Regions from separate parts of the Achromobacter sp. 1011811831 genome, predicted to be linked through region 3. Evidence: predicted binding sites of a transcription regulator. Region 3 holds the regulator's gene; each other region holds the start of a gene.

Region 1 (5,849 bases), on a different contig from region 3:
CGTCCAGGCCCAGGTCCAGTCGCAGGCCGTTGGTCGAGTAAGCCACGCTCTTGACCTTGCCGTAGCTCAGCATTTCGGCGGCGACCTTCTTGCCCTCGGCGTCCGAGGCGGTGACCGACACCGTGTAGGCGCCCGCTTCCATCGGCACGCCCGCGTCGTTCTTGCCGTCCCAGTCCAGCGTGTACACGCCGACCTTCTTCTCGCCCAGTTCCATCGTGCGGATCACGGCGCCGTTGGCGTCCGAGATCCGGACCTGCACCTTGGCGGCGTCCTTCTGCAGATCGATGCCGTAAGGCGTGACCACGCGGCCCTCGGGGTTCTGCGCGTCCACCCCGACCTTGACCTTGGAGCCGGGCACCAGCACGCCCTTGCCGATCATGGCCACGGCGTTCATCGATTGCGACACGTCGATCTGGCCGCCAATCGACAGCAGCGTGTTCTTCAGGTTGGTGATGCCTTCGACCGTCGAGATCTGCGCCAGCTGGGACGTCAGTTCGGCGTTCTGCATCGGGTTCAGCGGATCCTGGTTCTTCATCTGCGTGATCAGCAGCTTGAGGAACTGATCCTGCAGGCCCTTGGCGGTGTTCAGGCCACTGGCGCCGGTCTGCGCCAGGCCCAGCCCGGTCTTGCTGGTGGATTGGTCGATTACGGTCATGAACTCGTTCTCTGGTTATCCCGCGCGGGCGGCGCGGCGCGCGGAAATGGGGGATCAGGATTGGCCGATGGTCAGCGTTTTCTGCATCAGGCTCTTGGCGGTGTTGAGCACCTCCACGTTGGCCTGATAGGAACGCGACGCGGCGATCATATTCACGGTTTCGGCCACCGGATCCACGTTGGGCATGCTGACGTAGCCCTGGGGGTTGGCCATCGGATGCTTGGGGTCGTAGACCATCTTGAGCGGCGACGGGTCCTGGACCACGCCAGCCACGCGCACGCCGCCGATTTCCTGCCCCAGCGCCTGGTTCGGCGCCGGATCGACCTGAAACACGACCTGGCGGGCGCGATACGGCTGGCCGTCGGGACCGACGACGCTGTCGGCGTTGGCCATGTTGCTGGCGGCCACGTTCATGCGCTGCGACTGCGCGTTGAGCGCCGAACCGGCGATGTTGAAAATGCTCAGCAAGGACATTGCCCAATGCTCCCTTAATAAATCAGTAGACCAACATACCCGCGACATACTGCACAGGTCTCGCTCCATCCAGGCCACGCGGAGCCGGCTTTGCCGGTCCGCCGTGGCGCCCCTGGAGGGGGAAGCGCGCAGCGCTTCGGGGGTGGGCTTCACCCCTAGTCTTGAATCGCGGCCATCATGCCCTTGATGCGGCTGGACAGAATCTGCATGCTGCTTTGGTAGTGCAAGGTGTTGTCGGCGAACTGCACGCGCTCCACGTCCATTTCCACCGTGTTGCCGTCCATGCTGGGCTGGTACGGCAGCCGGTACAGCAGGTCGGTCGGGCCCTGCGAGACAGCCTTGGCCGGGATGTGGCGGGCCGAGGTCAGCGTCAGCGAGGTGTCGGCCAGGCGCTTGCTGCCTTCCATGGCGGTCTGCATCGCCGTGCGGAAGTCAAAGTCGCGCGCCTTGTAGTTCGGCGTGTCGGCGTTGGCGATGTTGGAGGACAGCACTTCCTGGCGCTGCGCGCGCAGCGCCAGCGATTGCTGGAAGAAGCGGAAATCCTCGTTGAGCCTGTCTAGCATCGGGGTGCCTTGTGGGGTGCGTGGCGGTACGGATCTGAAAACAGCCAGGGACGAGGCACGGGCCTTTATCCCATTGGATGACGGCATCATAGGGTCCGGCCGGCCGCCACAATCAGCCAAATAACCCGCCATTTCTCACGCAATTCACCTATTGCCCGGCAGGGCCCGCCTCTACAATGAGCCCATGACGACTTGCTCCCGCCTCGCTGCCCACGCGCTCACCCTCGGCCTGTTGCTGCCGGGGTCCGTGGCCGTGGTCCAGGCACAGGAAACCGCCTTCCAGGCGCCCGAGGCAATCGCGGCGACCGCGCTGTCGTATCTGCAGGAACAGCTCTCGGCCCTGCCCGGCCAGCCGTCCATCACCATCGACCCGCCCCGCAACGAGCGCCTGGCGCCTTGCGAGGCCATGTCCCCGTTTTTACCGTCCGGCATGAAGCCGCGCTCGCGGATGACCGTGGGCATCCGCTGCACCGCGCCCAAGGCCTGGACCGCCTATGTCCAGGCCAGCGTCAGCGTGCCGGGCCAGTACTATGTCGCCTCGCGCACGATCGCGGCCGGCCAGGCCCTGACCCCGGCCGACCTGGCGCCGCGCGACGGCGACCTGGTCGCCCTGCCCCCGGGCGCGATCACCGATCCGGACACGGTGGCCGGCATGACGGCGGCCTATCGGATCACCGCTGGCCAGCCGATCAAGGGCGCCGCCCTGCGCAACGCCCAGTCCGTTGTGCGCGGCAGCAGCGTCCGGATCAATGCCGTCGGCAAGGGTTTCATGGTCAGCAGCGAAGGCCAGGCGCTGGACAACGCCGCGCCGGGCGCCACCGTCCAGGTGCGCATGCCCAGCGGACAGGTGGTCAGCGGCGTGGTCCGCAATGCAGGGCTGGTTGAAATGCACTTGTAGGCAAGGATTGCAGGGAATGTTACATATCGTGTTGCGCCAGCGGGCCGGCTACCCTAAAGTTCCTTCCGGCCCTGTCGTTACAGAGGCATGAGTAGGCGGAACCGTCGCAAATCGACCCGGGACGCCCTGCGGAGATCATCTTGAAAATCAACTCGACCACCAACCGGCCCATTTCGGCCGACGCCGTCGGCGCCCGCCCCGAAGCCGCGGCCGCGCAGGCCTACGGCGCCGTTGCCGGCGGCGGCGCCAGCAGCTCGCAAGTCGCGCTCAGCTCGGCTTCGCGCAAGCTGCTCGCGCTGCAGGAAGGATCGAACGACATCAACGTCGAACGCGTGGCCTCCATTCGCGCCGCCATCGCATCGGGACAGCTGAAGATCGACACCGGCCGCATCGCCGACAGCCTGATCGCCAGCGCCCGCGACCTGCTGAAATAGCCTCCCTTTCACGTCCGCCATCGCCCTGACATCATGAGCACCGTCGAATCCCTGCAAGCCTGCATGAAGCAGGAAGACGCACTGATCACCGAGTTCGCCGCCATCCTGGAGGCTGAAACCGAGGTGCTGGTGGGTCCGGGAGACATCGACGCGCTGCATGACATCACCGAGCGCAAGAGCGGCATCGCCTACAAGCTGGTGGAATTGAGCCAGACGCGCGATGCGTTGCTGGCCGAGATCGGCCTGCCCGCCGGCCATGCCGGCACCGAACAGGCCGCCGCGCAGCACCCGCAGCTGTCGGGCGTGTGGCAAGCCCTGCTGAGCAAGTCGGCATCGGCCAATGAAATCAATCTGCGCAACGGCGCCCTGATCGACGTGCACCTGCGCTATACCCAGCAGTCGCTGGACGCGCTGCGCGGACTGGGCGGCGGGCCGGCCAGCACCTCGACCTACGACGCCCAGGGCCGCGGCACGCGCAGCGCCCCGGGCCGCAAGCCCATCGTCGCCGGCTGAACGCCGGGAACGACGCACCCCTTCCCTTTCCCCGCCTTGCCGCCAAGGGCGCGCCTCAGCCGCCGTCGGCCATCTCCAGCATCGCGTACATCTTCAAGAGCGCCACCGGCAGCATGCGGCCGGTCAGCTTGACGCGATCCACGCCAGCCACGCCCGACAAGGGCCCCCTGACCACCTCCGCCGCCGGCGAATGCGCCAGCTGCCAGCAGGCGGCGGCCAGCTGGCCGGCCATCAAGGCCTGGCGCGCCAGCGCATGGGCGCCATCGACGGCCGGCAGGGCCTGCCAGGCATTGGCCATGTAGCGAAAGCCCGCCTTGGCCTCGTCCTGCAACACCAGCCAACGCGCGACCATGCCGGCATCCGCCTGCGAGGCCGGCAGATTGGTCAGGCCGAAGAACTGCGCCGCCACTTCGCCGCTGACCGTATCGATCAAGCGCGCGCACACCAGCCGCACCGGGGATTCGCCGGCCCGGCCCGGCAGGCCGATCTCCGTGCCCGAGGCCCAGAGCGCCAGCGGCGCCGCGCGGCCGCCGGCCACCGGACGCAGGCCCGGCATGTCGCCGGGCTGCCCGACCGGCAGATAGCCCACGCTCTTGCCCACGGCATTCAGATTGGTCGGACATTCGTCCTGGATCACGCGCAGGCCGCCCGGACTGCGGGCCACCCAGGACACGCCCTGCTCCGTGAGCGCGGACCAGAGCGACGAGGTGCCCGCCTCCAGCATGTGCACCAGCGGCACCTGGCCGAGCTGCCCGCCCAGCCAGCGCACGCGCGCCCCCAGCGCCGCGGCCGGATCCGGCTGCGCGGCCGCGCCCGGCGCGAACGAGGACAGCATGCCGTGGGCCAGCGCCAGCTGCTGCGCCGGCGCAGCCAGCGCGGCGCCCCGGTCGCTCATCAGCATGGAACCCAGCAGCGTGCCTCCCGGCAGGTTGTCGCCCTTCATGCCGACCTTGCCGTGCATGACCAGCAAATGCCGTCCGCAGACGGCGGAGAATTCACGCCGCGCCATCGCCAGCGGCTCGTCGGCCAGCGCCGACAGGCTGGAACCCGCGCCGTCGCTGACGTACTCGCGCCAGGACGCGCGCGCCCGGGCGCAGGCCAGGTCGCTGTCCAGCCAGTTCAGCGTATCGTCCAGATTCTGCGCCGCCTCGACCGCAGCCGCCCCGCCCTGCGGCCGCAGGATGGCCGAGGCCAGCAACTGCCGGCGCCGCGCCGGGTCGACGGCCGGGGTTTCCTTGGCTGAGGACCACAGCGACGCCAGGTCCGCCTCGCTCGGGGTATAGAGCGCGCGGGCGCGCTCCACCATGGCGAAGGCGCGGTCGATCAATGCGTCGGGACGCGCCAGCTCCAGGTGCTCGGGCACCTTCTGGCCGACCGACATGTAATGGATCGGCAGGCGGTGGCGGATGGCCGTGTCCAGCGCCGCGCCCAGGCGCGAGGCTTCGTCCAGCTTGGTGATGATGCAGCCGGCCACGTCCTCGCCCACGCCGTTGCGATAGGCGTGCGCCACCTCGTCCAGCGTGTCGCCCTGGCTGGCGGCGTTGAGCACCAGCAGGCGACGCACCATCTTGCCGGCGTCGCACAGCATCGCGGCCTGCTCGGCCACGTGGCGGTCGCGCTGGCTGATACCGGTGGTGTCGATCAGCACGATCTTGCGGCTGCCCAGCTCGGCCAGCAGGCGACGCAGCTCGCCGGCGTCGCGCACGGAATGCGTGGGCACGCCCATCAGGCGCCCGTAGATCTGCAGCTGTTCCAGCGCGCCGATCCGGAAATTGTCGGTCGTCAGCATGGCGACCTGGTCGCGGCCCTCGCGCGCGACGCAACGCGCCGCCAGCTTGGCCAGCGTGGTGGTCTTGCCCACGCCGGTGGGACCAACCAGCGCGTACACGCCGCCGCTCAGGAACGTATCCTCCGAGCCCAGCACCGGCAGGTGCGTGACCAGTTCGTTGCGCGCCCAGGCCAGCGCGGCGTCGGCGTCCAGCCCCTCGGGCATGCGCTCGACCAGCGTGCGGACCAGCTTGGTGCTGAAACCCGCGTCCAGCAGGCTGCGGAACAGCGCCGCGCCGGCCGGTTCGCGGCCGGGCCCCTGGCGTCCGCCCCAGAGCAGGCCGTCCATGCGGCTTTCCAGCGCGCCGCGCAAGGCGCTGATCGCGCTCTGCAGGCCGGCGGCCGTATCTGCCGGCAAGGCGCCCGGCGGCAACGCCAGCCCCTGGGGCATCGGCGCATCGGGCATGCGGGCCATGGGCGCGGCGGGCGGCTGCGGCGCAGCGGCGCGCGGCGGCGCGGGCGGGGCCGCGTGCATGGGCACGGCC
Region 2 (5,849 bases), on a different contig from region 3:
AACGCCGTCCCTCGCTACCAGGAAGGGCAGCGCAAGGTGCGCCAGATCGATGAAGGTTTCACCAAGGACATGCAGGCCTTCCTGGGCCGGGTGGCCGAACGCAGCGACGCGGTGCTCGACAGTTCGCAGCGGACCTACGCCTCGGCCCGGATTTCGGCCATCGCCCTGCTGTCCACCGCCCTGCTGCTGGCCGCGCTGTGCTGGGCCTTCATCCGCCGTGGCGTGCTGCAGCCGCTGCGGGAAGCCGGCATGCACTTCGACCGCATCGCCGGCGGCGACCTGACCAGCCGGGTGGAAACGCGCTCGAACAATGAAATCGGCGCGCTGTTCGCCGCCCTCAAGCGCATGCAGGAAGGCCTGACCCGCACCGTTTCCACGGTGCGCCAGGGCGTGGACGAGATCAACGTCGGCTCGGCCGAGATCGCCGCGGGCAACGCCAACCTGTCCAGCCGCACAGAGGAACAGGCCGCCGCGCTGGAGCAGACCGCCGCCACCATGGAACAGCTGGCGGCCACGGTCAAGCAGAACGCCGACAACGCCGCCCAGGCCAACCAGCTCGCGGCCGTCAGCATGGAAGTGGCGCAGCGCGGCGGGCAGACCGTGGGCCAGGTGGTCCATACCATGCAGGGCATTTCGGACAGTTCGAAACGCATCGCCGACATCGTCTCGGTCATCGACGGCATCGCCTTCCAGACCAATATCCTGGCCCTGAACGCCGCCGTGGAAGCCGCGCGCGCCGGCGAACAGGGCAAGGGTTTCGCCGTCGTCGCCGGCGAGGTCCGCACGCTGGCCCAGCGCGCGGCGCAGGCGGCCAAGGAAATCAAGACCTTGATCGAAACCTCGGTGGACACCGTGACGTCGGGCTCGGCCCACGTCACGGCCGCCGGCCAGACCATGCAGGAAATCGTGACCTCGGTGCAGCGCGTGGCCGACATCATGGGCGAAATCTCGGCGGCCTCGGCGGAGCAGGCCGGCGGCATCGACCAGATCACCCTGGCGGTATCGCAGATGGACGAGGTGACGCAGCAGAACGCCGCGCTGGTGGAACAGGCCTCGGCCGCCGCCTCGGCCATGGAGGACCAGGCGCGCAAACTGGCCGAGGCCACGGCGGTATTCAAGACCCAGTCGGGCCAGGTGATCGAGGCCGAACCGGCGTCCGTGCTGGCCCATGGCGCCCGGGCGACGCGCCTGTCGCGCTCCTGAGCCGGGCGGCCCTGATCGGGCCGGGCGACCCACGCCCGGCCCGGCGGGCCTTATTTCCTGCGGCGCAGCAAGGCGTACAGGATGATGGCGCCGAACGTGGCGGTGCCGATGCCACCCAGCGTGAAATTGCCCAGCTTGACGGTGAAATCACCCGCGCCCAGCACCAGCGTGACCGCGGCCACGATCAGGTTGCGGTTGTCGCTGAAATCGACCTGGTTCACCACCCAGATGCGGGCGCCGGCCACGGCGATCAGGCCGAACACCACGACCGACATGCCGCCCAGCACGGGCGCCGGGATGGTCTGGATCAGGGCGCCGAACTTGGGCGAGAAACCCAGCACGATGGCGATCAGGGCCGCCACCACGAAGACCAGGGTGGAATAGATGCGGGTCACGGCCATCACGCCGATGTTCTCGGCATAGGTGGTGACGCCGGTGCCGCCGACCGCGCCCGACACCATGGTGGCCACGCCGTCGCCGACGAAGGCGCGCCCCAGGTAGCGGTCCAGGTCCTGGCCCGTCATGGCGCTGACCGCCTTGACGTGGCCCAGGTTCTCGGCGACCAGGATGATGGCGACCGGCACGATCAGGCCCATGGCCTCGGCCTTGAACACCGGCGCCGCGAAATGAGGCAGGCCGAACCAGGCCGCCGCCGCCACGCCCGCGAAGTCCACGGGCTTGCCCAGGCCCAGGACATTGGCGCAGATCACGTACACCACGCAGGCCAGGATCAGGCCCACCAGGATCAGCAGCCGCTGCACCATGCCGCGCGTGTACACGGCGATGCCGCCCACGCACAGGACGGTGACGATGGCCATGGCGGTGTCGAAGCCCGACTGCCCCATCGCGCCCTTGGCCGCGATGGGCGCCAGGTTCAGGCCGATCACGGCCACCACGGCCCCGGTCACGACAGGCGGCATCAGCGTGTCGATCCAGCCCGCCCCGCCGCCGGCGCGCGCATTGACGGCCCAGACGATCAGGCCGATCAGGGTATAGGCCAGGCCGCAGGCGATGATGGCGCCCAGCGCCACGCCGATATTGGCGTTGGCGCCGCCGCCCGCATAGCCGGTGACGGCTATGACGCCGCCGATGAAGGCGAAGCTGGATCCCAGGTAGCTCGGCACCCGGCCGCCCACGAACAGGAAGAAGATCAGCGTGCCAATGCCCGACATCAGGATGGCGACGTTCGGATCGAACCCCATCAGCAGCGGCGCCAGCACCGTGGAGCCGAACATGGCGACCACGTGCTGCGCGCCCATGGCCACGTTCTTGGGCCAGGACAGCCTTTCGTCGGGCGCGATGATGACGCCGGGCTCGGCGTCGTCCGCCAGGCGCCAGCGCGGAAAGTACGATTTGGACATGGATTCCCCAGGATGTTGTCGGGTCGATGGGCCCGGACGGCGCCCGCTCCGTTGAGGCAAGCGGCGGGCGGGCGCCAGTGTAAAGGCCCGCGGGAACCCCCTGCAATATTTAAGTCATCCCCCAAGCATGTAACGCCCCTCCCCCAGCGGGATGCCACGGATCCGGCTCCGCCGGTCCGTAGGCATGCCCCCTTGAGGGGGAAGCGCCAAAGGCGCTTCGGGGGTGGGCCTTAATTTCAGCGCCAGAATGCCGTACTTGTCAGGACCTACCCCAGAAAATCACCAACAACGCGGGACTATCATGGCCATCAACCCTATCGGCAGCACCTCGAATAACGCCATGTTCGACCTCTGGAACCAGAAAATCCGGGCGAACAGAGAGGAAAAGAGCGCAGACGGCTCGGATCCGGTCAGCATCTCGGCGGACGGCAAACTGCGCTTGAACGGCGAGCAAAGCGGCCTGTCCGCCTCGAACAAGAAGGCCGAAGAGGCCGCGGACCTCGAGCCCAAGGAAGACGACGACATCTACACCCGCCAGATCAAGCAGTTGCTGCGCCAGCTGAGCAAGGTCATGGAGCAGATCCGCAAGATCGAGGCCAGCAGCATGCCGCCGGAACAGAAGTCGCAACAGCTGCAGTCCCTGAACTCGCAGGCCACACAGATCATGGGCCAGATCCAGAAGGTCCTGGTTGCCAAGGCCAAGGCGGCCAAGGCGGCCGGCTAGTCCTCTTTCCCTTCCGCTGCCGCGCGCTTTCGGAGCCGACCATGCCCATCGATCCCATCAATGGCAGTTCCCACAGCAGCATGCTGGACCTGTGGGCGCAGAAGATCCGCGCCAACAAGGAAGCCAAGGAGATCGCCAGCACGGCCGGCCAGGCCGATCCATCGGCCGGCGTGCGCATCAACGGCGGCAAGCTGGGCAGCGTCGTCCGAAGTCAAGAATCCGCCTCGGCCGAGCCCGAGGACGAATACACGCGTACCCTGAAGCAGCTCTATGCCCAGCTGGCGCGCGTGATGCAGCAATTGAAGGAAGCGCAGAACGCCGATCTGCCCAGCGAGCAGAAGCTGGACCAGATCCAGGCGCTGAACACGCAGGCGGTCAACATCCAGGGCATGATCGCCAAGGTCCAGTCCGAGCAGATGAAGAGCGCCGAACGGCGCGTGCGCGCGGCGCAGGGCTAGTCGGGCGCCGCGCAAACCAGCGGCCTTGGTTAGCGCGACGCCGCGCGTCGCGTTAAGCTCCCGGGATCCTCTTCCCTTACCGCTACGTACCCCGCATGACTGAAATCTGGTTCATCCGCCACGGCGAAACCGACTGGAACCGCCAGCGCCGCCTGCAAGGCTGGCAAGACATTCCGCTGAACGAGGCCGGCCGGCAGCAGGCCGCGCAACTGGCCGCGCGCATGCGCGACGAGGCCGTCCAGACCCGCTTCGACGCCCTCTACAGCAGCGACCTGCAACGCGCCCGCGATACCGCCCAGCCCGTGGCCGAACAGCTGGACCTGCGCATCCGCACCGAGCCCGGCATCCGCGAACGCGGCTTCGGCGTGCTGGAAGGGCTGGACCTGGAACACATCGACACGCTGGCCCCGGCGGCGGCGGCCTCCTGGAAAAGCCGCGATCCGCTGCGCCCGCTGGACGGCGGCGAGACGCTGGGCCAGTTCCAGTCGCGCGTGATTTCCACGGTGGACGACATTGCCGGACGCCACGGCGGCGAGCGCATCATGCTGTTCACGCACGGCGGCGTGCTGGACATCGTCTGGCGCCACGCCAGCGGCGTGCCGCTGAACGCCCCGCGCGACGCGTCGATGCTGAACGTCAGCATCAACCGCGTCGGCGTGAGCGGTCGCGAATGGCAGGTACTGGATTGGGGCGACGTCAGCCACGTGAGCGGCGAGACGCGCAACGACGTGGTGCGCTGACGCCAGGCGGGCGGAATCAGCCCGCCTTGCGCGGCTTGCGCGGCGCGTTGCGCGCCAGCCTGTCATAGACCGCATTGGGCAACAGGCGCATCAGCCGCGCCGCCACGCCCATCTGCCACGGGATCACCCGGTACGACACGCCGCGCTCGATGGCGGCATGGGCGCGCCGGGCGAAATCCCCGGCCTCCATCAGGAATGGCATCGAATAGGGGTTGTGCGCCGTCATCGCGGTCTTGATGTAGCCCGGCGCGATGGTCACGACACGGATCCCGTCTCCCGCCAGTTCCAGCCTCAGGCTTTCGCAATAGGTCGTCACCGCCGACTTGGACGCGCTGTAGGCGCCCGCCCCAGGCAGCCCGCGCACGCCGGCCACGCTGGAAATCCCCACCAGCCGCCCGCCGCCGGCATCGCGCATGGCGCCGACGAAAGGCTCGAAGGTCGCCACGGTGGCCAGCAGGTTGGTGTCGACGATGGCCTTGAACACGTCATAGTCCTCGCCATGCTCGGTCAAGGTGCCCGCGCTGATGCCGGCGCTGGCGATCACCACGTCCACCCGCCCCTGGCAGAAGGCGATGAAATCCGTGGCGGCCGCATGCAGAGCCTGGCGGTCGCGCACGTCCACCGCATAGCAGCGGTGCTGTCCGGGCAGGCTGGCGGCCAGTTCCCGCAAGGCCGCCTCGCGGCGACCCAGCAGGCCCAGGGTCGCGCCGGCCTCGGCGTAGCGCTGCGCCAGCGCGCGGCCCAGGCCGCTGCTGGCGCCAGTGATGAAGACTCGGTTCATGACGGATGGAGAGATCGGAAGGTAGGGGGACCGGCGGACGGCGGGCAGAAAAAAGGCGGCGCCCCGTCACCGGAAAGCACCGCCTTCATGCTACAGCAAACCCGTCCGGAACCTGCCTGGACGGACGCCGCGCGCTGGCCGTCCTACAGGAAGATCCAGGCCAGGATGCCGCCCACCAGCAGCCACTTGGTCAGGTAGTACAGCGGCTGGCTGCGCTTCTTCAGGGCCTTGCCAACACGGCGCACCGCGTACACGGCGCCGAAGATGCGGTTGATGCCGCCGGTCTTGTCGCCTTCCTGGTTGGGCGCGGCCGCCGCGCGCAGCAGGAAGCCGCCCACCACGCGGTTGACGGCCTGGGCCCAGCGGAAGCGCATCGGACGCTCGACGTCGGCGAACAGGATGATCCGGTTCTGATCGGTCTTGTTCTCGGCGTAGTGGATGAAGGTCTCGTCGAAAACCACGGCCTCGCCGTCGCGCCAGTAGTAAGTCTCGCCGTCGACGTTGATGTAGCAGTCGGGGCTGTTGGGCGTGATCAGGCCCATGTGGAAACGCAGCGAGCCCGCGTAGGGATCGCGGTGGCGC
Region 3 (5,849 bases):
CGCGTCGGGCAAGGCCTTCTTGACCAGCATCAGGGACTTCTTGCTGTTGCCGGCCAGGAACGCGCCAAAGGCGGCTCCGAAGATCAGCGTGAGCTCGAAAGGCTGGTACAGCGCGCCCAGGTGGCCGCCCAGCGCGATGAAGCTGCCGACGACCGAGACGCTCACCACGAGATAACCGATAACAATCAACACATCAGGCCCCTGCCAACGAAGTCTAAAACCGGCGTCAATGATCCCCTGTTCCCCCCGGCCCAAAAAGGCGGGTTACGGGGAGTTTTCCAGGGCTTTTGATGTATTTGGACGCCGCCGCTCAGGAACGGGCGGCGTCGGCGGCAGGCACGGGACGGCTGCCGGCGCGCGCCTTGGCGGCCGCGCGCGTCTTTCCGGCGCGGGGCGGCGGCCGGCAAATGGCGCACACGAAGTCGGATTGCGGGTCGTGCGCATGGGCAATGAAATGGCCGCCGCACTGGCGGCAGGCCGACAGTTGCAACATGCCGCTGTCGAAGAAGCGGACCAGCATCCAGGCGCGGGTGAAGCTCAGCACCGGCTCGCCGGACTCGGCGTTGTCCACGCCCGAGTTTTCCAGGTACAGCCGGTAGGCATCGATGACCGCGCGGATGCCCTTGCTGGTGGTGCGCGCGTTCAGGAAGGAATAGACGTTATAGAACAGCGAGGAATGGATATTCGGCAGCCAGGTCATGAACCAGTCCACCGAGAAAGGCAGCATGCCCTTGGGAGGCGAGCAGCCGCGTATCTCCCGATACAGGCGCGCCAGGCGGTCGTGGCTCAGGCTGGTTTCAGCCTCAAGCACCTGCAGCCGCGCACCCAGTGAAATCATCGAGCTGGCAAGCAGAATGTCGTCGGCTTCCTGCGAAACGCTCTTGATGGCCATGACTATTATCCGTGTGGGATCCGGAAAGGCCGTCAGGCCAGCTCTTCGACGGGCTGTTTAGCCAGCAGGATCGTCGCATGCGCTTGCTGCAGCGCGCCGCCGAGCACATCGTGCGTCAGCGCCGACAGCAGGCTGTAGTCATCGAAACGGAAGCGACACAGCAGCGAGCTGGAGCTGGCCAGCTTCACCAGCTGCGCCGGCGACAGGCGCATCAGAATATCGGCGACTTCGTTGCTGAATCCCAGACGGAACATGGATGCGGCATAGTCGTCGCGCAGCATGCGCTGCGCCAACAACAGGTAGGACAGATTCACTTCACGAATATCTGCCAGCAAAGAATTCTCGACTTGTTGCACGCCCGACTCCCTATTCCCTATCCCACGCAAGGGGCTTGATTACCAAGGGCAATTCACGTTTTGTTGCATGATTGCCCGCTGCATCCTGTTTTAATGCGAAATGTATCATTTGTTCGCAATTTAAGTAAAATTTACCACAGGTCATGTCATTTTCTATGACTTATATGACAAATCTTTGTTGATATTGCGCAACTTGCGATTTTAGATACACCTTGACATGCAAATCTTGGCCAAATTTACGTCAATTTGCCAAATAAGCATTCAAAAAGTTGCGTGCTTTAAGGAATGAAAAGAGCGCTTTTGCCGACAATGGCAACTTGCCGATCACTTATCCTTGCCCCGCTTTAGTGCAGCCGCGCGTTTGTCGACAATGTCGCAAATTGACAACGATCGACGGCGCGTGAAGATGGACACCGCCTGACCTTTCCGCAATGCCCCACGCAGATGACAGCTTGGTCGAATATGCCCCGCTAGTGCGGAAGCTGGCCCTGCAATTGCTCGCCCGCCTGCCGGCCAGCGTCGAGCTCGACGACCTCATACAGGCCGGCATGATCGGCCTGCTCGATGCTGTCCGTCGTTATCAGGAAACCGCCGACGCGCAGTTCGAGACCTACGCCACCACCCGCATCCGCGGCGCCATGCTGGACGAGCTGCGCGGCCAGGACTGGCTGCCCCGCAGCGTGCGCGCCAAGGCGCGCAAGATCGAGCAGGCCATCCAGCAGCTCGAGCAACGGCTGATGCGCGCACCCACCGAAGCCGAGATCGCCCAGCAGCTGGAATTGCCGCTGAACGAATACCAGGCGCTGCTGCATGACGCGCAAGGCGTGCAGATCGTGCACTACGAGGATTTCACCACCGACGCCGATAGCGGCCCGGGCGCGCAATCGGACTGGAGCGCCACGCTGAGCCATGGCTCGGCCACCGGCAATCCGCTCGACTCCCTGCTGGCCGGCGATTTCCGCCAGGCGCTGGTGCACGCCATCGACGCCCTGCCCGACCGCGAAAAGCTGCTGCTGTCGCTGTGTTACGAGCAAGGACTGAACCTGAAGGAAATCGGCGCGATCATGAACGTGACCGAGGCCCGCGTCTGCCAGCTGCGCTCGCAGGCCACGGCGCGGATTCGCGCCAAGCTGAAGGAACAGGCCTGGCAGGATCTGCCCAAGGAAGGGCAGATCGCGCAGATTATTTAGCGCTCTGTTTGCAGGGTTCGCACGCGGGCTGCTCGTGCCAAGCGTGCAAGATCCCGGCGAATTCCGCCGTTATTCCCCCATTTCTTCGCGCGGGCGACAGCTAACCTTCAGACTGGCGCGCATCATGGCGCCGGCATGGGCCGGCGCCAGCGCACTCGCTCTACCGCCCCCAGGAATACGCAATGACCGATACCGACGCCGTCACCCAGGTGCTAGCCGCGGCCTACGACGAAACGCCTTACCAATCGAATGCCTTCTCCTTCTCCGCGCCCGGGCACCTGCGCGCCGTGGCAGCGCTATATGGCGTCAGCGCGCCCCCCGTGGCAAACGCCCGCGTCCTGGAGCTGGGGTGCGCCGCTGGCGGCAATCTGCTGCCCTACGCCGTCGCGCATCCCGAAGGCCACGCCGTGGGCGTGGATCTCTCCACCCAGCAGATTGAAGCCGGCCAGTCCATCGTCAAAGCCATGGGGCTGAAGAACCTGGACTTGCGCGCGATGAGCATCACGGACATCACGCCCGAGTTCGGACAGTTCGACTACATCATCGTACACGGCGTATTCAGTTGGGTGCCGCCAGAAGTGCGCGAAGCCATCCTCCGCGTCTGCCGGGAGAACCTGGCGCCGGAAGGCGTTGCCTACATCAGCTACAACACCTACCCAGGCTGGAAGGCTTCGGATGTGGTGCGGGACGCGATGATACTGAACAGCCATGGCGCGCAGACGCCAGAGGAACAGCTGGCGCGGGCAAAAGACATGCTCAGCATGTTGGAAAACGGGCTATGGGGTAACAATCCAATGCGCGCGGCGCTCCAACAGGCCGCCCGCCAACTGCGACAGCAATCCGACTACTACCTGATGCACGAGCATTTGGAGGCAGTCAATGCACCCTGCTACTTCCTGGAATTCGTCGCGGCCGCCCAACAAGCCGGATTGACCTATTTGACGGACGCCGAACCGCAATCCACTATTGCGTCGAACTTCGGCAACAACGTCGCGGTGCTGCATGGAGCCCTGTCGGCAGACACGGGGCGGGAAATGCGCGAACAGTACCTCGACTTCGCTGTAGGTCGGCAATTCCGCAAAAGCCTGCTCATCCGCTCGGAGCGCGCCGACCAGATTCTGGATATTCCAGAAGCCAATGCTCTCGAGAAGATGCACCTGGCTGCTCACCTGACACTGGAGCGCGCGCCCGCGGGCGCTCCCTCCAAGGAGCGGCACTATCGTACGCTCAGTGGCATCAATATCGCATCGCAGGATTCCAGCTTCATCGCCATCGCTGATGCGCTTCGCACGGCCTGGCCCCGTCCGGCGACCTTCCAGGAACTCGTGGACGCCGCCCGGCCCAAAGCCAGAAAGGCGACCACCGATGACCAACTCCGCGAGCAGATTCTCCACCATCTGGTACTCATGCTGAACGCCAACGCGCTCCAGTATCGATTGGAGCCGGTAGGCTATGGCGGAGACGACGCCAAGCCCAAGTGGATTCCGGGGCTTGCCTGCCTGCACGCCTTGACCCGCGACACCGCCCTCCAGGTCGGCCCATACAATCTTTGGCACCAACAAACCCGCCTCCCCTCGGACGACGTCGGCCGCTTCGTGATCGGCCATATCGATCAAGGCGCCTCCGTTGCGGACATTCGTACCCGACTGCGCGACGCTCTTGCTTCCGGGGAGCTGTCCCACCCCAACGGCAAATCATTGAAGCGGGTACGCAATCTTGACCCGGTGGCGCAGACCATCTTGTCGGACGTGCTTGGCCGCCTCCGGATTCAGGGCTTACTGATCTAGGCCGGCCGCGCAGGCCAGGAGTAGAACCAGGAAGGGGCGAATTCATTCCGCCCCTTTTTATTTCGACGAGGCCGAGACCCGATTTTCGCATTGCCCCCGCATGCACAAAAAAGAACGTCCTTCGCAAATTCTCCCTAAAGTCTGGTTTTGGACTGCCGTAATCCTGGCAACGGACGAACTTGAAAACCTCAAATTCAGTTCCTCACGTTACAGTTGGGCGGCCTAGCTGCCCGGTTTGAAGAAGCCTTTCTCTCCTTGGGAGCTTAAACATGGCTGCAGTCATCAATACCAACTACTTGTCCCTGGTTGCCCAGAACAACCTGAACAAGTCCCAGTCCGCCCTGGGTACCGCCATCGAACGCCTGTCGTCGGGCCTGCGCATCAACAGCGCCAAGGACGACGCCGCCGGCATGGCCATCGCCAACCGCTTCACCGCGAACGTCAAGGGCCTGACCCAAGCCGCCCGCAACGCCAACGACGGCATCTCGCTGGCTCAAACGACCGAAGGCGCGTCGAGCGAAGTCAACACCCACCTGCAGCGCGTTCGCGAACTGGCCGTTCAGGCCGGTAACGGCAACTACTCGCAAGAGCAGCTGGATTCGATGCAAGACGAAATCAACCAGCGTCTGTCGGACATCGACCGCATCTCGCAACAAACCGACTTCAACGGCGTGAAGGTTCTGTCGGCCGCCGCCAAGCCCCTGACGCTGCAAGTCGGCGCCAACGACGGCGAAACCATCACTCTGAACCTGTCGGAAATCAGCGTCAAGACGCTGGGTCTGAACGGCTTCAACGTCAACGGCAAGGGCGTCATCGACAACCGCGCCGCCAACGTCAACGACATGAGCGGCCCGAACGTGGTTGCCGGCGCCAACAACACCTACACGGTCACGACCACCAACGTGGACGCGAAGGCTGCTGACGTTTTGGGCAAGTTCAAGAACGGCGACAGCGTCACCTCCGCCGGCACGACCTACACGTACAACGCCGCCAACGACAACTACGACTACACCGCAGTTACCGCCAAGGCCGCCACGGGTACGCTGAACAGCAATATCAAGGCTCAAATCGGCAATACCCCGATTTCCGCCACCTACACGAACAAGACCCAGTCCGTGTCGATCAAGATCGACGGCAACGGCCTGATCACGGACGCCAACGGCAACAAGCTGTACTCCGACACCAAGGGTAGCCTGGTCGCCACCGACAGCAACCCGGCCGGCGGCACCTACGCCCAAGCCAAGCTGGACGACCTCACCGGCTACATGGCGGACAACACGCTGAGCGGCGCCACCGCCGGCACGGTCAGCCTGTCGATCGGTTCGATCACCTACAAGAACGGCGGCGCTGCCGACACCGTCACCAACAATGCCACCGCCTCCAAGGACGTGGTCCTGTCGAAGCTCTCTGGCGTTGCCGCCACGGTGAAGATGGGCCAAGGCCTGCTGTCGACCTCGCTGGATATCACGGCTGCCGGCGCAGTCACCAAGGCTGGTACCCCGGCCGCCACGATCCAGGTCGACGGCAAGGGTGAACTGACCGACATCCAGTCCTACACCAGCGTCTACCAGTTCGACCAAATCTCCGGCAAGATCACCTCGATCGCCGGCGGCGATACCAAGGT
Region 4 (5,849 bases), on a different contig from region 3:
GGTCGTATTTCATCGCGCGGCCAGCGTCGTCCAGCGGCATGGACGGTTCGCTGTTTCGCAGGCGCTCCACCAGCTCGCAGTATTGCTGCCCGTGCACCACGGCTGTATCCCAATCCCCGGCTTGGGCGGCGGTAAGCATTTCGCCGGTAATAACGGCTATCTCCTGGTAATGCTCCAGGATAGGGGAGGAGATCTGGGTAAGGGACGTCATGGAAATCTCGGGCGGGCGCTGGCTGGCTGGGTTCGTTTTGCGGGCCATCACGGCGACACGCTGCCTGCCGGCTGGTCGATGGATGTCTGCCAAGCCTCGGCCAGATCGGCCAGCAGCCGGTCTGCGATGTCGAGTTGCTCGGCGTCCGACTTCAAGTTCGCCGTCAGCAGTGTGCGGACGATGTAATCATAGAGGCGCGAAAGATTGGCGGCGACATCGCCGCCGGCCTCCATGTTCAACCCGGTCTTCAAGCCTTCGTCGACAATCTTGATCGCTTTCGAGATCGCCGCGCCGCGTTCCGCGACCCGGCCTTCCTGCAGATGGATGCGAGCCTGTCCGATCGCCGCCCGTGCGCCGTTGAACAACAGGGTGATCAGCCGCTCGGGAGTGGCGCTCATCACCTGGGTTTCCAGGCCGATATCGGCGTAGGATCGGACAGAGTGCGATCCTGTCGGGCGGCGGGCGGCGTAAGTCATCAGTGCATCTTCTACGGGTTACTTGGATTTGTTCATCGCCGCGAACTGTTGGCTCAGGTAGGCGCCGGTGGAGTTCATCTGGGCGACCATCTTGTCCAGCGCGATGAAGCGAGTACGCATGACCGACAGTTCGGCGTCGCTGGCGGCTTTGGCGCGGGCCTTTTGATTGCCGAGGTCGGTGATGGTCTTGTTCAGGCCGTCGGTGCGATTCTTGAGCGAGCCGTTGCTGCCGAGCACGTCCTTGACGGCGGCGTCGAACTTCTTGGCCAGGCCGTCTTTGCCGTTGAGCAGTGTGCCCACGTCGGCCGGGTTTTCCTTGAGCGCCTTGTCCAGCTTGACGTTGTCCAGCTTGAGCTGGCGCGTCAGGGGATCGGTGGTGATGCCCAGGTCGGCCAGCGACTTGACGTTGCCCGAGCCCAGCGCGCCGCTCAGCACGCTGGAAACGGCGGACTGGATCGAACGGGTGGTGCCGTCGCCGGTCAGTGGGCTGGCCTTCTTGGTGTCGTCCGGTTCCTTGGGGTTGTACGCGGTCAGGCCCTTGATCGTGGTCTGCAGCGCGTTGTAGGTCTTGACGAAATCCTGCACCGCCTTGGTGGCGACCGAGACGTCGGCTTCCAACTTGAGCTGGATTGGTTTGTCGGTCGGCGTGGTGTCGGTCAGGTTCAGCGTCACGCCGTCGATGACCTTGGACACGTTGTTCGAGCCGCTCTTGACCGTCAGGCCGTTGATGACGAGCTCGGCGTCCTTTGCCTTGGTCTGGGTCATGCCGCTGGTGGTGCCGTCGGCGGCAGTGCTGAAGCCCAGGATGTTCTTGAGCGACTGGTCGCCGGTGACGGTGATGTTCTTCACCGAGGCCTGCACGCCGGTGTCCTTGGCGGTCAGCATCAGGTAGTTGTTGCCGTTGCCATCGTTCAGCACCGTGGCGCGCACGCCCGCCTTGTCGTCGGCGTTGATGGCCTTGACGATGCCGTTGAGCGAGGTGTCGCCCTTCAGGTCGATGGTGCGCTTGGTGCCGTTGGTCAGTTCGATCTCGAAGGTGCCGGTGTCACCGTTCTTAGCGGTCCGGTCTGCCACGGCGCCCGAGCGCAGGCCCTGCGCGATGGCCAGGTTCTTCACTTCGATCGAATATTGACCCGCAGCAGCGCCTTCACCAACGGTGGCGGTCAGGGCGTTGCCGCCGGTGACGCTGCCAGTCATGGCGGCCATGGTCTCCGGCTTGCCCAGCGTGGCGGCGGACTTTTGCACCGCTTCCAGCGCGCTTTGCAGCTGGCTGTAGGCGTTGATGCGCGCCTGATAGCTCGTCGCTCGCGTGTCGTAGCGCTGAAGGGCCTTGTCGTTGGCTGCCGCCAGATCCGTCAGGATCTTTTCCAGCGGCAGGCCGGAGACTGAACCAAGGTTAGTAATGGAGGCCATGTGAGATTCCTTCCTAGCGATATGATTCTGTCAAAGATTGGAGGTCAGCGATTGCCCGGGTAAGGGCATAAGGCTGGCTTAATTCGGTCTTTCCGCCCGCGAGGGCGGGCCTGAAGGCATTCTTTGGAAAGTATTGGGTGCGCATCAAGCCGAGGTTTTGATGCCATTTCCCTGCATGTTGACGATCATTTTGGCGATCTTGATAACAGCTTCGCTCGGGATGGTCCGCAGGACCTTGCCCGATTCGGCGTCGACCACGGACACCACGATCTGATGCACGTCGGGGTCGACCTCGAACTGCAATTGGGTGGACCAGGCTTTCATCTGGTCGTTGATTTCGTCGAGTGCGCGTTCCAGCGGCAGCTTCTGCGAATCCGACTGCTCGGACGTGGCGCTGTCCGAGCCGCCGCTATGGGCTGAGGCGGCGGCAGGCGCAACGGTGACGGATGGGTCCGGGACGACGGGCGCAGGCGCTACCGCCACGGGGGCATACGAGGCGGGGGCTAAGGGGGATACGGCCATGATCACTCCAGCGGCGGTGCGGGCGTCTCGGAGGAACGCGCTGTTATCAGGAAATTCTCAGTTACCATAACGGCACGCTCAGGGGCGAACTTTAGCGCCATCTGAAACAAGATATTTCTCACGTTCCAGGGTTGTGGACAGGGCAATGAGTGTCAAGACGGCGCTGCGCGTCATCGAAATCATCGAAACCTATGCCCGCGAGAAGCGCGCCTTGCCCCTGTCGGAGCTCGCCCGGCTGCTCGATGTGCCGGTGTCCAGCTGCCTGGCGCTGATCCGCACGCTGACCGGGCTGGGCTATCTCTATGAAACCGGACGGCGCCAGGGGTACTACCCGACGGGGCGCCTGCTGGCGATGGCGCAGCGCATCGCCCATGCCGATCCTGTCCTGGACCGGGTTTATCCCAGTCTGGTGGAATTAAGGGACGCGACCAAGGAAACCGTGGTCTTCGCCAAGCTGAGCCAGGACGCGCGGGTGGTCTACCTGGACGTGCTGGATTCCCCGCACACCATCCGCTACGCGCCCGTCGCCGGCGAATTCAAGAGCATCCACGCCAATTCCCTGGGCAAGGCGTTGATTTCACTGCTGGACGCGCCGGCGCGCATGGCCATGCTGGCCGGCGTGGAGATGACCCGCTACAACGAGCGGACGCTGACGACGCCGGCGCAGGTGGAAGAGGATATCGGGCTGTCGCGCCAGCGCGGCTGGTTCATGAACAACGGCGAGTCCATCGCGGATGTGGGTGCCATCGCCTGGCCGCTGACCCTGTCGGGCGAGCACTACGCCATTTCGGTCGGCGGGCCGATCTACCGCATCGAACCCAGGCAGGCGGAATACGCCAGCATCCTGCGCTCGGCCTGCGCCGGGCTGGAGCGGCAAGCCTGAGGGCGACCGGCGGCGAGTGCGAGCCCCGCCTGACGGTGGTCCGTCGTGTCGCGCCAAGCGACGCGCTCAATAGGACTTGGGCAGTCCCAGCACCTTCTCGGCGATGAAGCACAGGATCAGCTGCGGGCTGACCGGCGCGATGCGCGGAATGAAGCTTTCGCGCAGCAGCCGTTCCACGTGGTATTCCTTGGCATAGCCCATGCCGCCCAGCGTCATGACGGCGGTCTGGCAGGCGTTGTAGCCGGCTTCGGCGGCCAGGTACTTGGCCGAGTTCGCGGCGGGGCCGCAGGGCTTGCCGGCGTCGTACAGGCTGGCCGCCTTGAACACCATCAGGTCGGCCGCTTCCAGCTGCATCCAGGCCTGGGCCAGCGGATGCTGCACGCCCTGGTTCTGGCCGATCGGACGGCCGAACACCACGCGCTCGCCGGCATAGCGCACCGCGCGCTCCAGCGCGGCGCGGCCGATGCCCACGGCCTCGGCCGCGATCAGGATGCGTTCCGGGTTCAGGCCGTGCAGGATGTACTCGAAGCCGCGGCCTTCCTCGCCGACCCGGTCGGCCACGGGGATGCGCAGCCCGTCGATGAACAGCATGTTCGAGTCCACGGCCTTGCGGCCCATTTTCTCGATTTCCCGGACTTCCACCTTGGACCGGTCCAGGTCCGTATAGAACAGCGACAGGCCCTGGGTGGGCTTGTCCACCTCCGACAGCGGGGTGGTGCGCGCCAGCAGCAGCATCTTGTGCGCCACCTGGGCCGTCGAGATCCAGAGCTTGCGGCCGTGGACCACGTACTCGTCGCCCTGCCGCACGGCGCGCGTGCCCAGCTTGGTTGTGTCCAGCCCGGCATCCGGCTCGGTCACGGCGAAGCAGGCTTTTTCGCGGCCGGCGATCAGGGGCGGCAGCCAGCGGCGGCGTTGCGCGTCGTCGCCGAACACCACCACCGGATTCAGTCCGAAGATGTTCATGTGGACGGCCGACGCGCCGGCAAAGCCCGCGCCGGACGCGGCGATGGTCTGCATCATCAGCGCGGCCTCGGTCATGCCCAGGCCGGCGCCGCCGTATTCCTGCGGCATGGCGATGCCGAGCCAGCCGTCGCGGGCCAGGTCGGCGTGCAGCGGCTCGGGAAAGCCGCCTTCACGGTCGCGCTCCAGCCAGTATTCGTCGGGATAGCGTTCACAGATGCGGGAGACGGCGGCGCGCAGCGCCTCCTGGTCGGGCGTGAATTCAAAGTCCATCTGGCTTTCCTGTGGGTTCCGGGGAGTCGGGAGAGCGGGCGGCGCCGCGCGCGAACAGGGCTTCGATGGCGGCGTCGTCGTAACCGGCCTCCGCCAGTAGTTCGCGGCTGTGCTGGCCCAGCGCGGGGGCCGGGCGGCGGATGGCGGTGGGCGTGCCGGCGTAGCGGCCCAGCGGCGCGGGCGTGCGCAGGCGGCCCTCGGTGGGGTGGTCCTGTTCGCGGATGAAACCGGTGGCGGCCAGGTGCTCGTCATCCAGCAGGTCTTCGATGGCATGCAGGCGGGCCGCCGGAATGTCGGCGCGCGCCAGGTCGGCCAGCCAGTCGTCCGTGGCGCGCTGGCGGACGACATCGGCGACGAAGGCGTAGACCTCGCCGATGTGCGCGGCGCGCGCGCCGTGGTCGCGAAAGCGCGGATCGTCGGCCAGTTCCGGCCGGCCGATCAGGGCGAAGAAGTTGTGCCAGTGCTTGTCGTTGTAGATCAGCAGGCACAGGTAGCCGTCGGCCGTGGCGTAGGGGCGGCGGTGCGGCGCGAGCAGCCTGGCGTAGCCGACCGGGCCCAGCGGCGGGTCGAACGTCGCGCCGCCCAGGTGGTCGCCCAGCGTCATGTGCGCCATGCCCTCGAACATGGGAATCTCGACCTGCTGCCCGCGTCCGCTGGCGCGGGCATGCAGCACGGCCGACACCAGCGCGATGGCGGCATGCAGTCCGACGGCGCGATCCGCCAGGGTCAGTGGCGCGTAGCGCGGCACGTCGCCGCTCTGCTGCGCGTACAGCGCCGCGATGCCGGCCTGTCCCTGGATCAGGTCGTCGTAGGCGGGCCGTCCGGCGTAGGGGCCCTGCTCGCTGAAACCATAGGCGCCCAGGTAGACGATGCGCGGATTGCGTGCAGCCACCGCTTCATAGGACAGGCCCAGCCGGGCCATGGCCTGGGGGCGGATGTTGTAGAGCAGGGCGTCGCAGCCCTCGGCCAGCCGAAGGCAGGCCTCGCGGCCCTCGGGCGTCTTCAGGTCCAGCGCGATCGAGCGCTTGTTGCGGTTCAGGTGCAGGTGCAGATGACCCATGCCGGGATTGCGCATGGGGCCGACCGCGCGCAGGTTGTCGCCGGCGGGCGA

The links. The regulator FliA, encoded in region 3, starts transcription of late flagellar genes. The targets are predictions, from matches to a motif close to CTAAAGTTTNNNNNNNNNNNGCCGNTA.
Region 1: flgM (flagellar biosynthesis anti-sigma factor FlgM) is a predicted target of FliA. The motif match lies at 2,644-2,670, and genes of this name have one in related genera.
Region 2: AC6LJ9_RS13230 (FlxA-like family protein) is a predicted target of FliA. The motif match lies at 2,794-2,820, and genes of this name have one in related genera.
Region 4: AC6LJ9_RS21915 (flagellar protein FlaG) is a predicted target of FliA. The motif match lies at 2,690-2,716, and genes of this name have one in related genera.

Annotation. Positions count from the first base shown of each region.
Region 1 is NZ_JCBANG010000114.1:79-5,927, reverse strand. It holds gene AC6LJ9_RS27595 (flagellar hook capping FlgD N-terminal domain-containing protein) at 1-655, opposite strand, end outside; gene flgC (flagellar basal body rod protein FlgC) at 710-1,129, opposite strand; gene flgB (flagellar basal body rod protein FlgB) at 1,285-1,692, opposite strand; gene flgA (flagellar basal body P-ring formation chaperone FlgA) at 1,877-2,590, shown strand; gene flgM (flagellar biosynthesis anti-sigma factor FlgM) at 2,731-3,024, shown strand; gene AC6LJ9_RS27570 (flagella synthesis protein FlgN) at 3,058-3,537, shown strand; partial or broken gene flhF (flagellar biosynthesis GTPase FlhF) at 3,593-5,849, opposite strand, start outside.
Region 2 is NZ_JCBANG010000028.1:46,101-51,949, forward strand. It holds gene AC6LJ9_RS13220 (methyl-accepting chemotaxis protein) at 1-1,203, shown strand, start outside; gene AC6LJ9_RS13225 (solute carrier family 23 protein) at 1,254-2,564, opposite strand; gene AC6LJ9_RS13230 (FlxA-like family protein) at 2,866-3,288, shown strand; gene AC6LJ9_RS13235 (FlxA-like family protein) at 3,330-3,746, shown strand; gene AC6LJ9_RS13240 (histidine phosphatase family protein) at 3,842-4,486, shown strand; gene AC6LJ9_RS13245 (SDR family oxidoreductase) at 4,503-5,267, opposite strand; gene lpxO (lipid A hydroxylase LpxO) at 5,411-5,849, opposite strand, start outside.
Region 3 is NZ_JCBANG010000134.1:6,083-11,931, forward strand. It holds gene motA (flagellar motor stator protein MotA) at 1-192, opposite strand, end outside; gene flhC (flagellar transcriptional regulator FlhC) at 311-892, opposite strand; gene flhD (flagellar transcriptional regulator FlhD) at 925-1,248, opposite strand; gene AC6LJ9_RS28875 (RNA polymerase sigma factor FliA) at 1,680-2,438, shown strand; gene AC6LJ9_RS28880 (methyltransferase regulatory domain-containing protein) at 2,621-4,225, shown strand; gene AC6LJ9_RS28885 (flagellin N-terminal helical domain-containing protein) at 4,495-5,849, shown strand, end outside.
Region 4 is NZ_JCBANG010000067.1:13,899-19,747, reverse strand. It holds gene AC6LJ9_RS21930 (flagellar protein FliT) at 1-211, opposite strand, end outside; gene fliS (flagellar export chaperone FliS) at 259-687, opposite strand; gene fliD (flagellar filament capping protein FliD) at 706-2,100, opposite strand; gene AC6LJ9_RS21915 (flagellar protein FlaG) at 2,245-2,622, opposite strand; gene AC6LJ9_RS21910 (IclR family transcriptional regulator) at 2,768-3,505, shown strand; gene AC6LJ9_RS21905 (acyl-CoA dehydrogenase family protein) at 3,572-4,738, opposite strand; gene AC6LJ9_RS21900 (CaiB/BaiF CoA transferase family protein) at 4,728-5,849, opposite strand, start outside.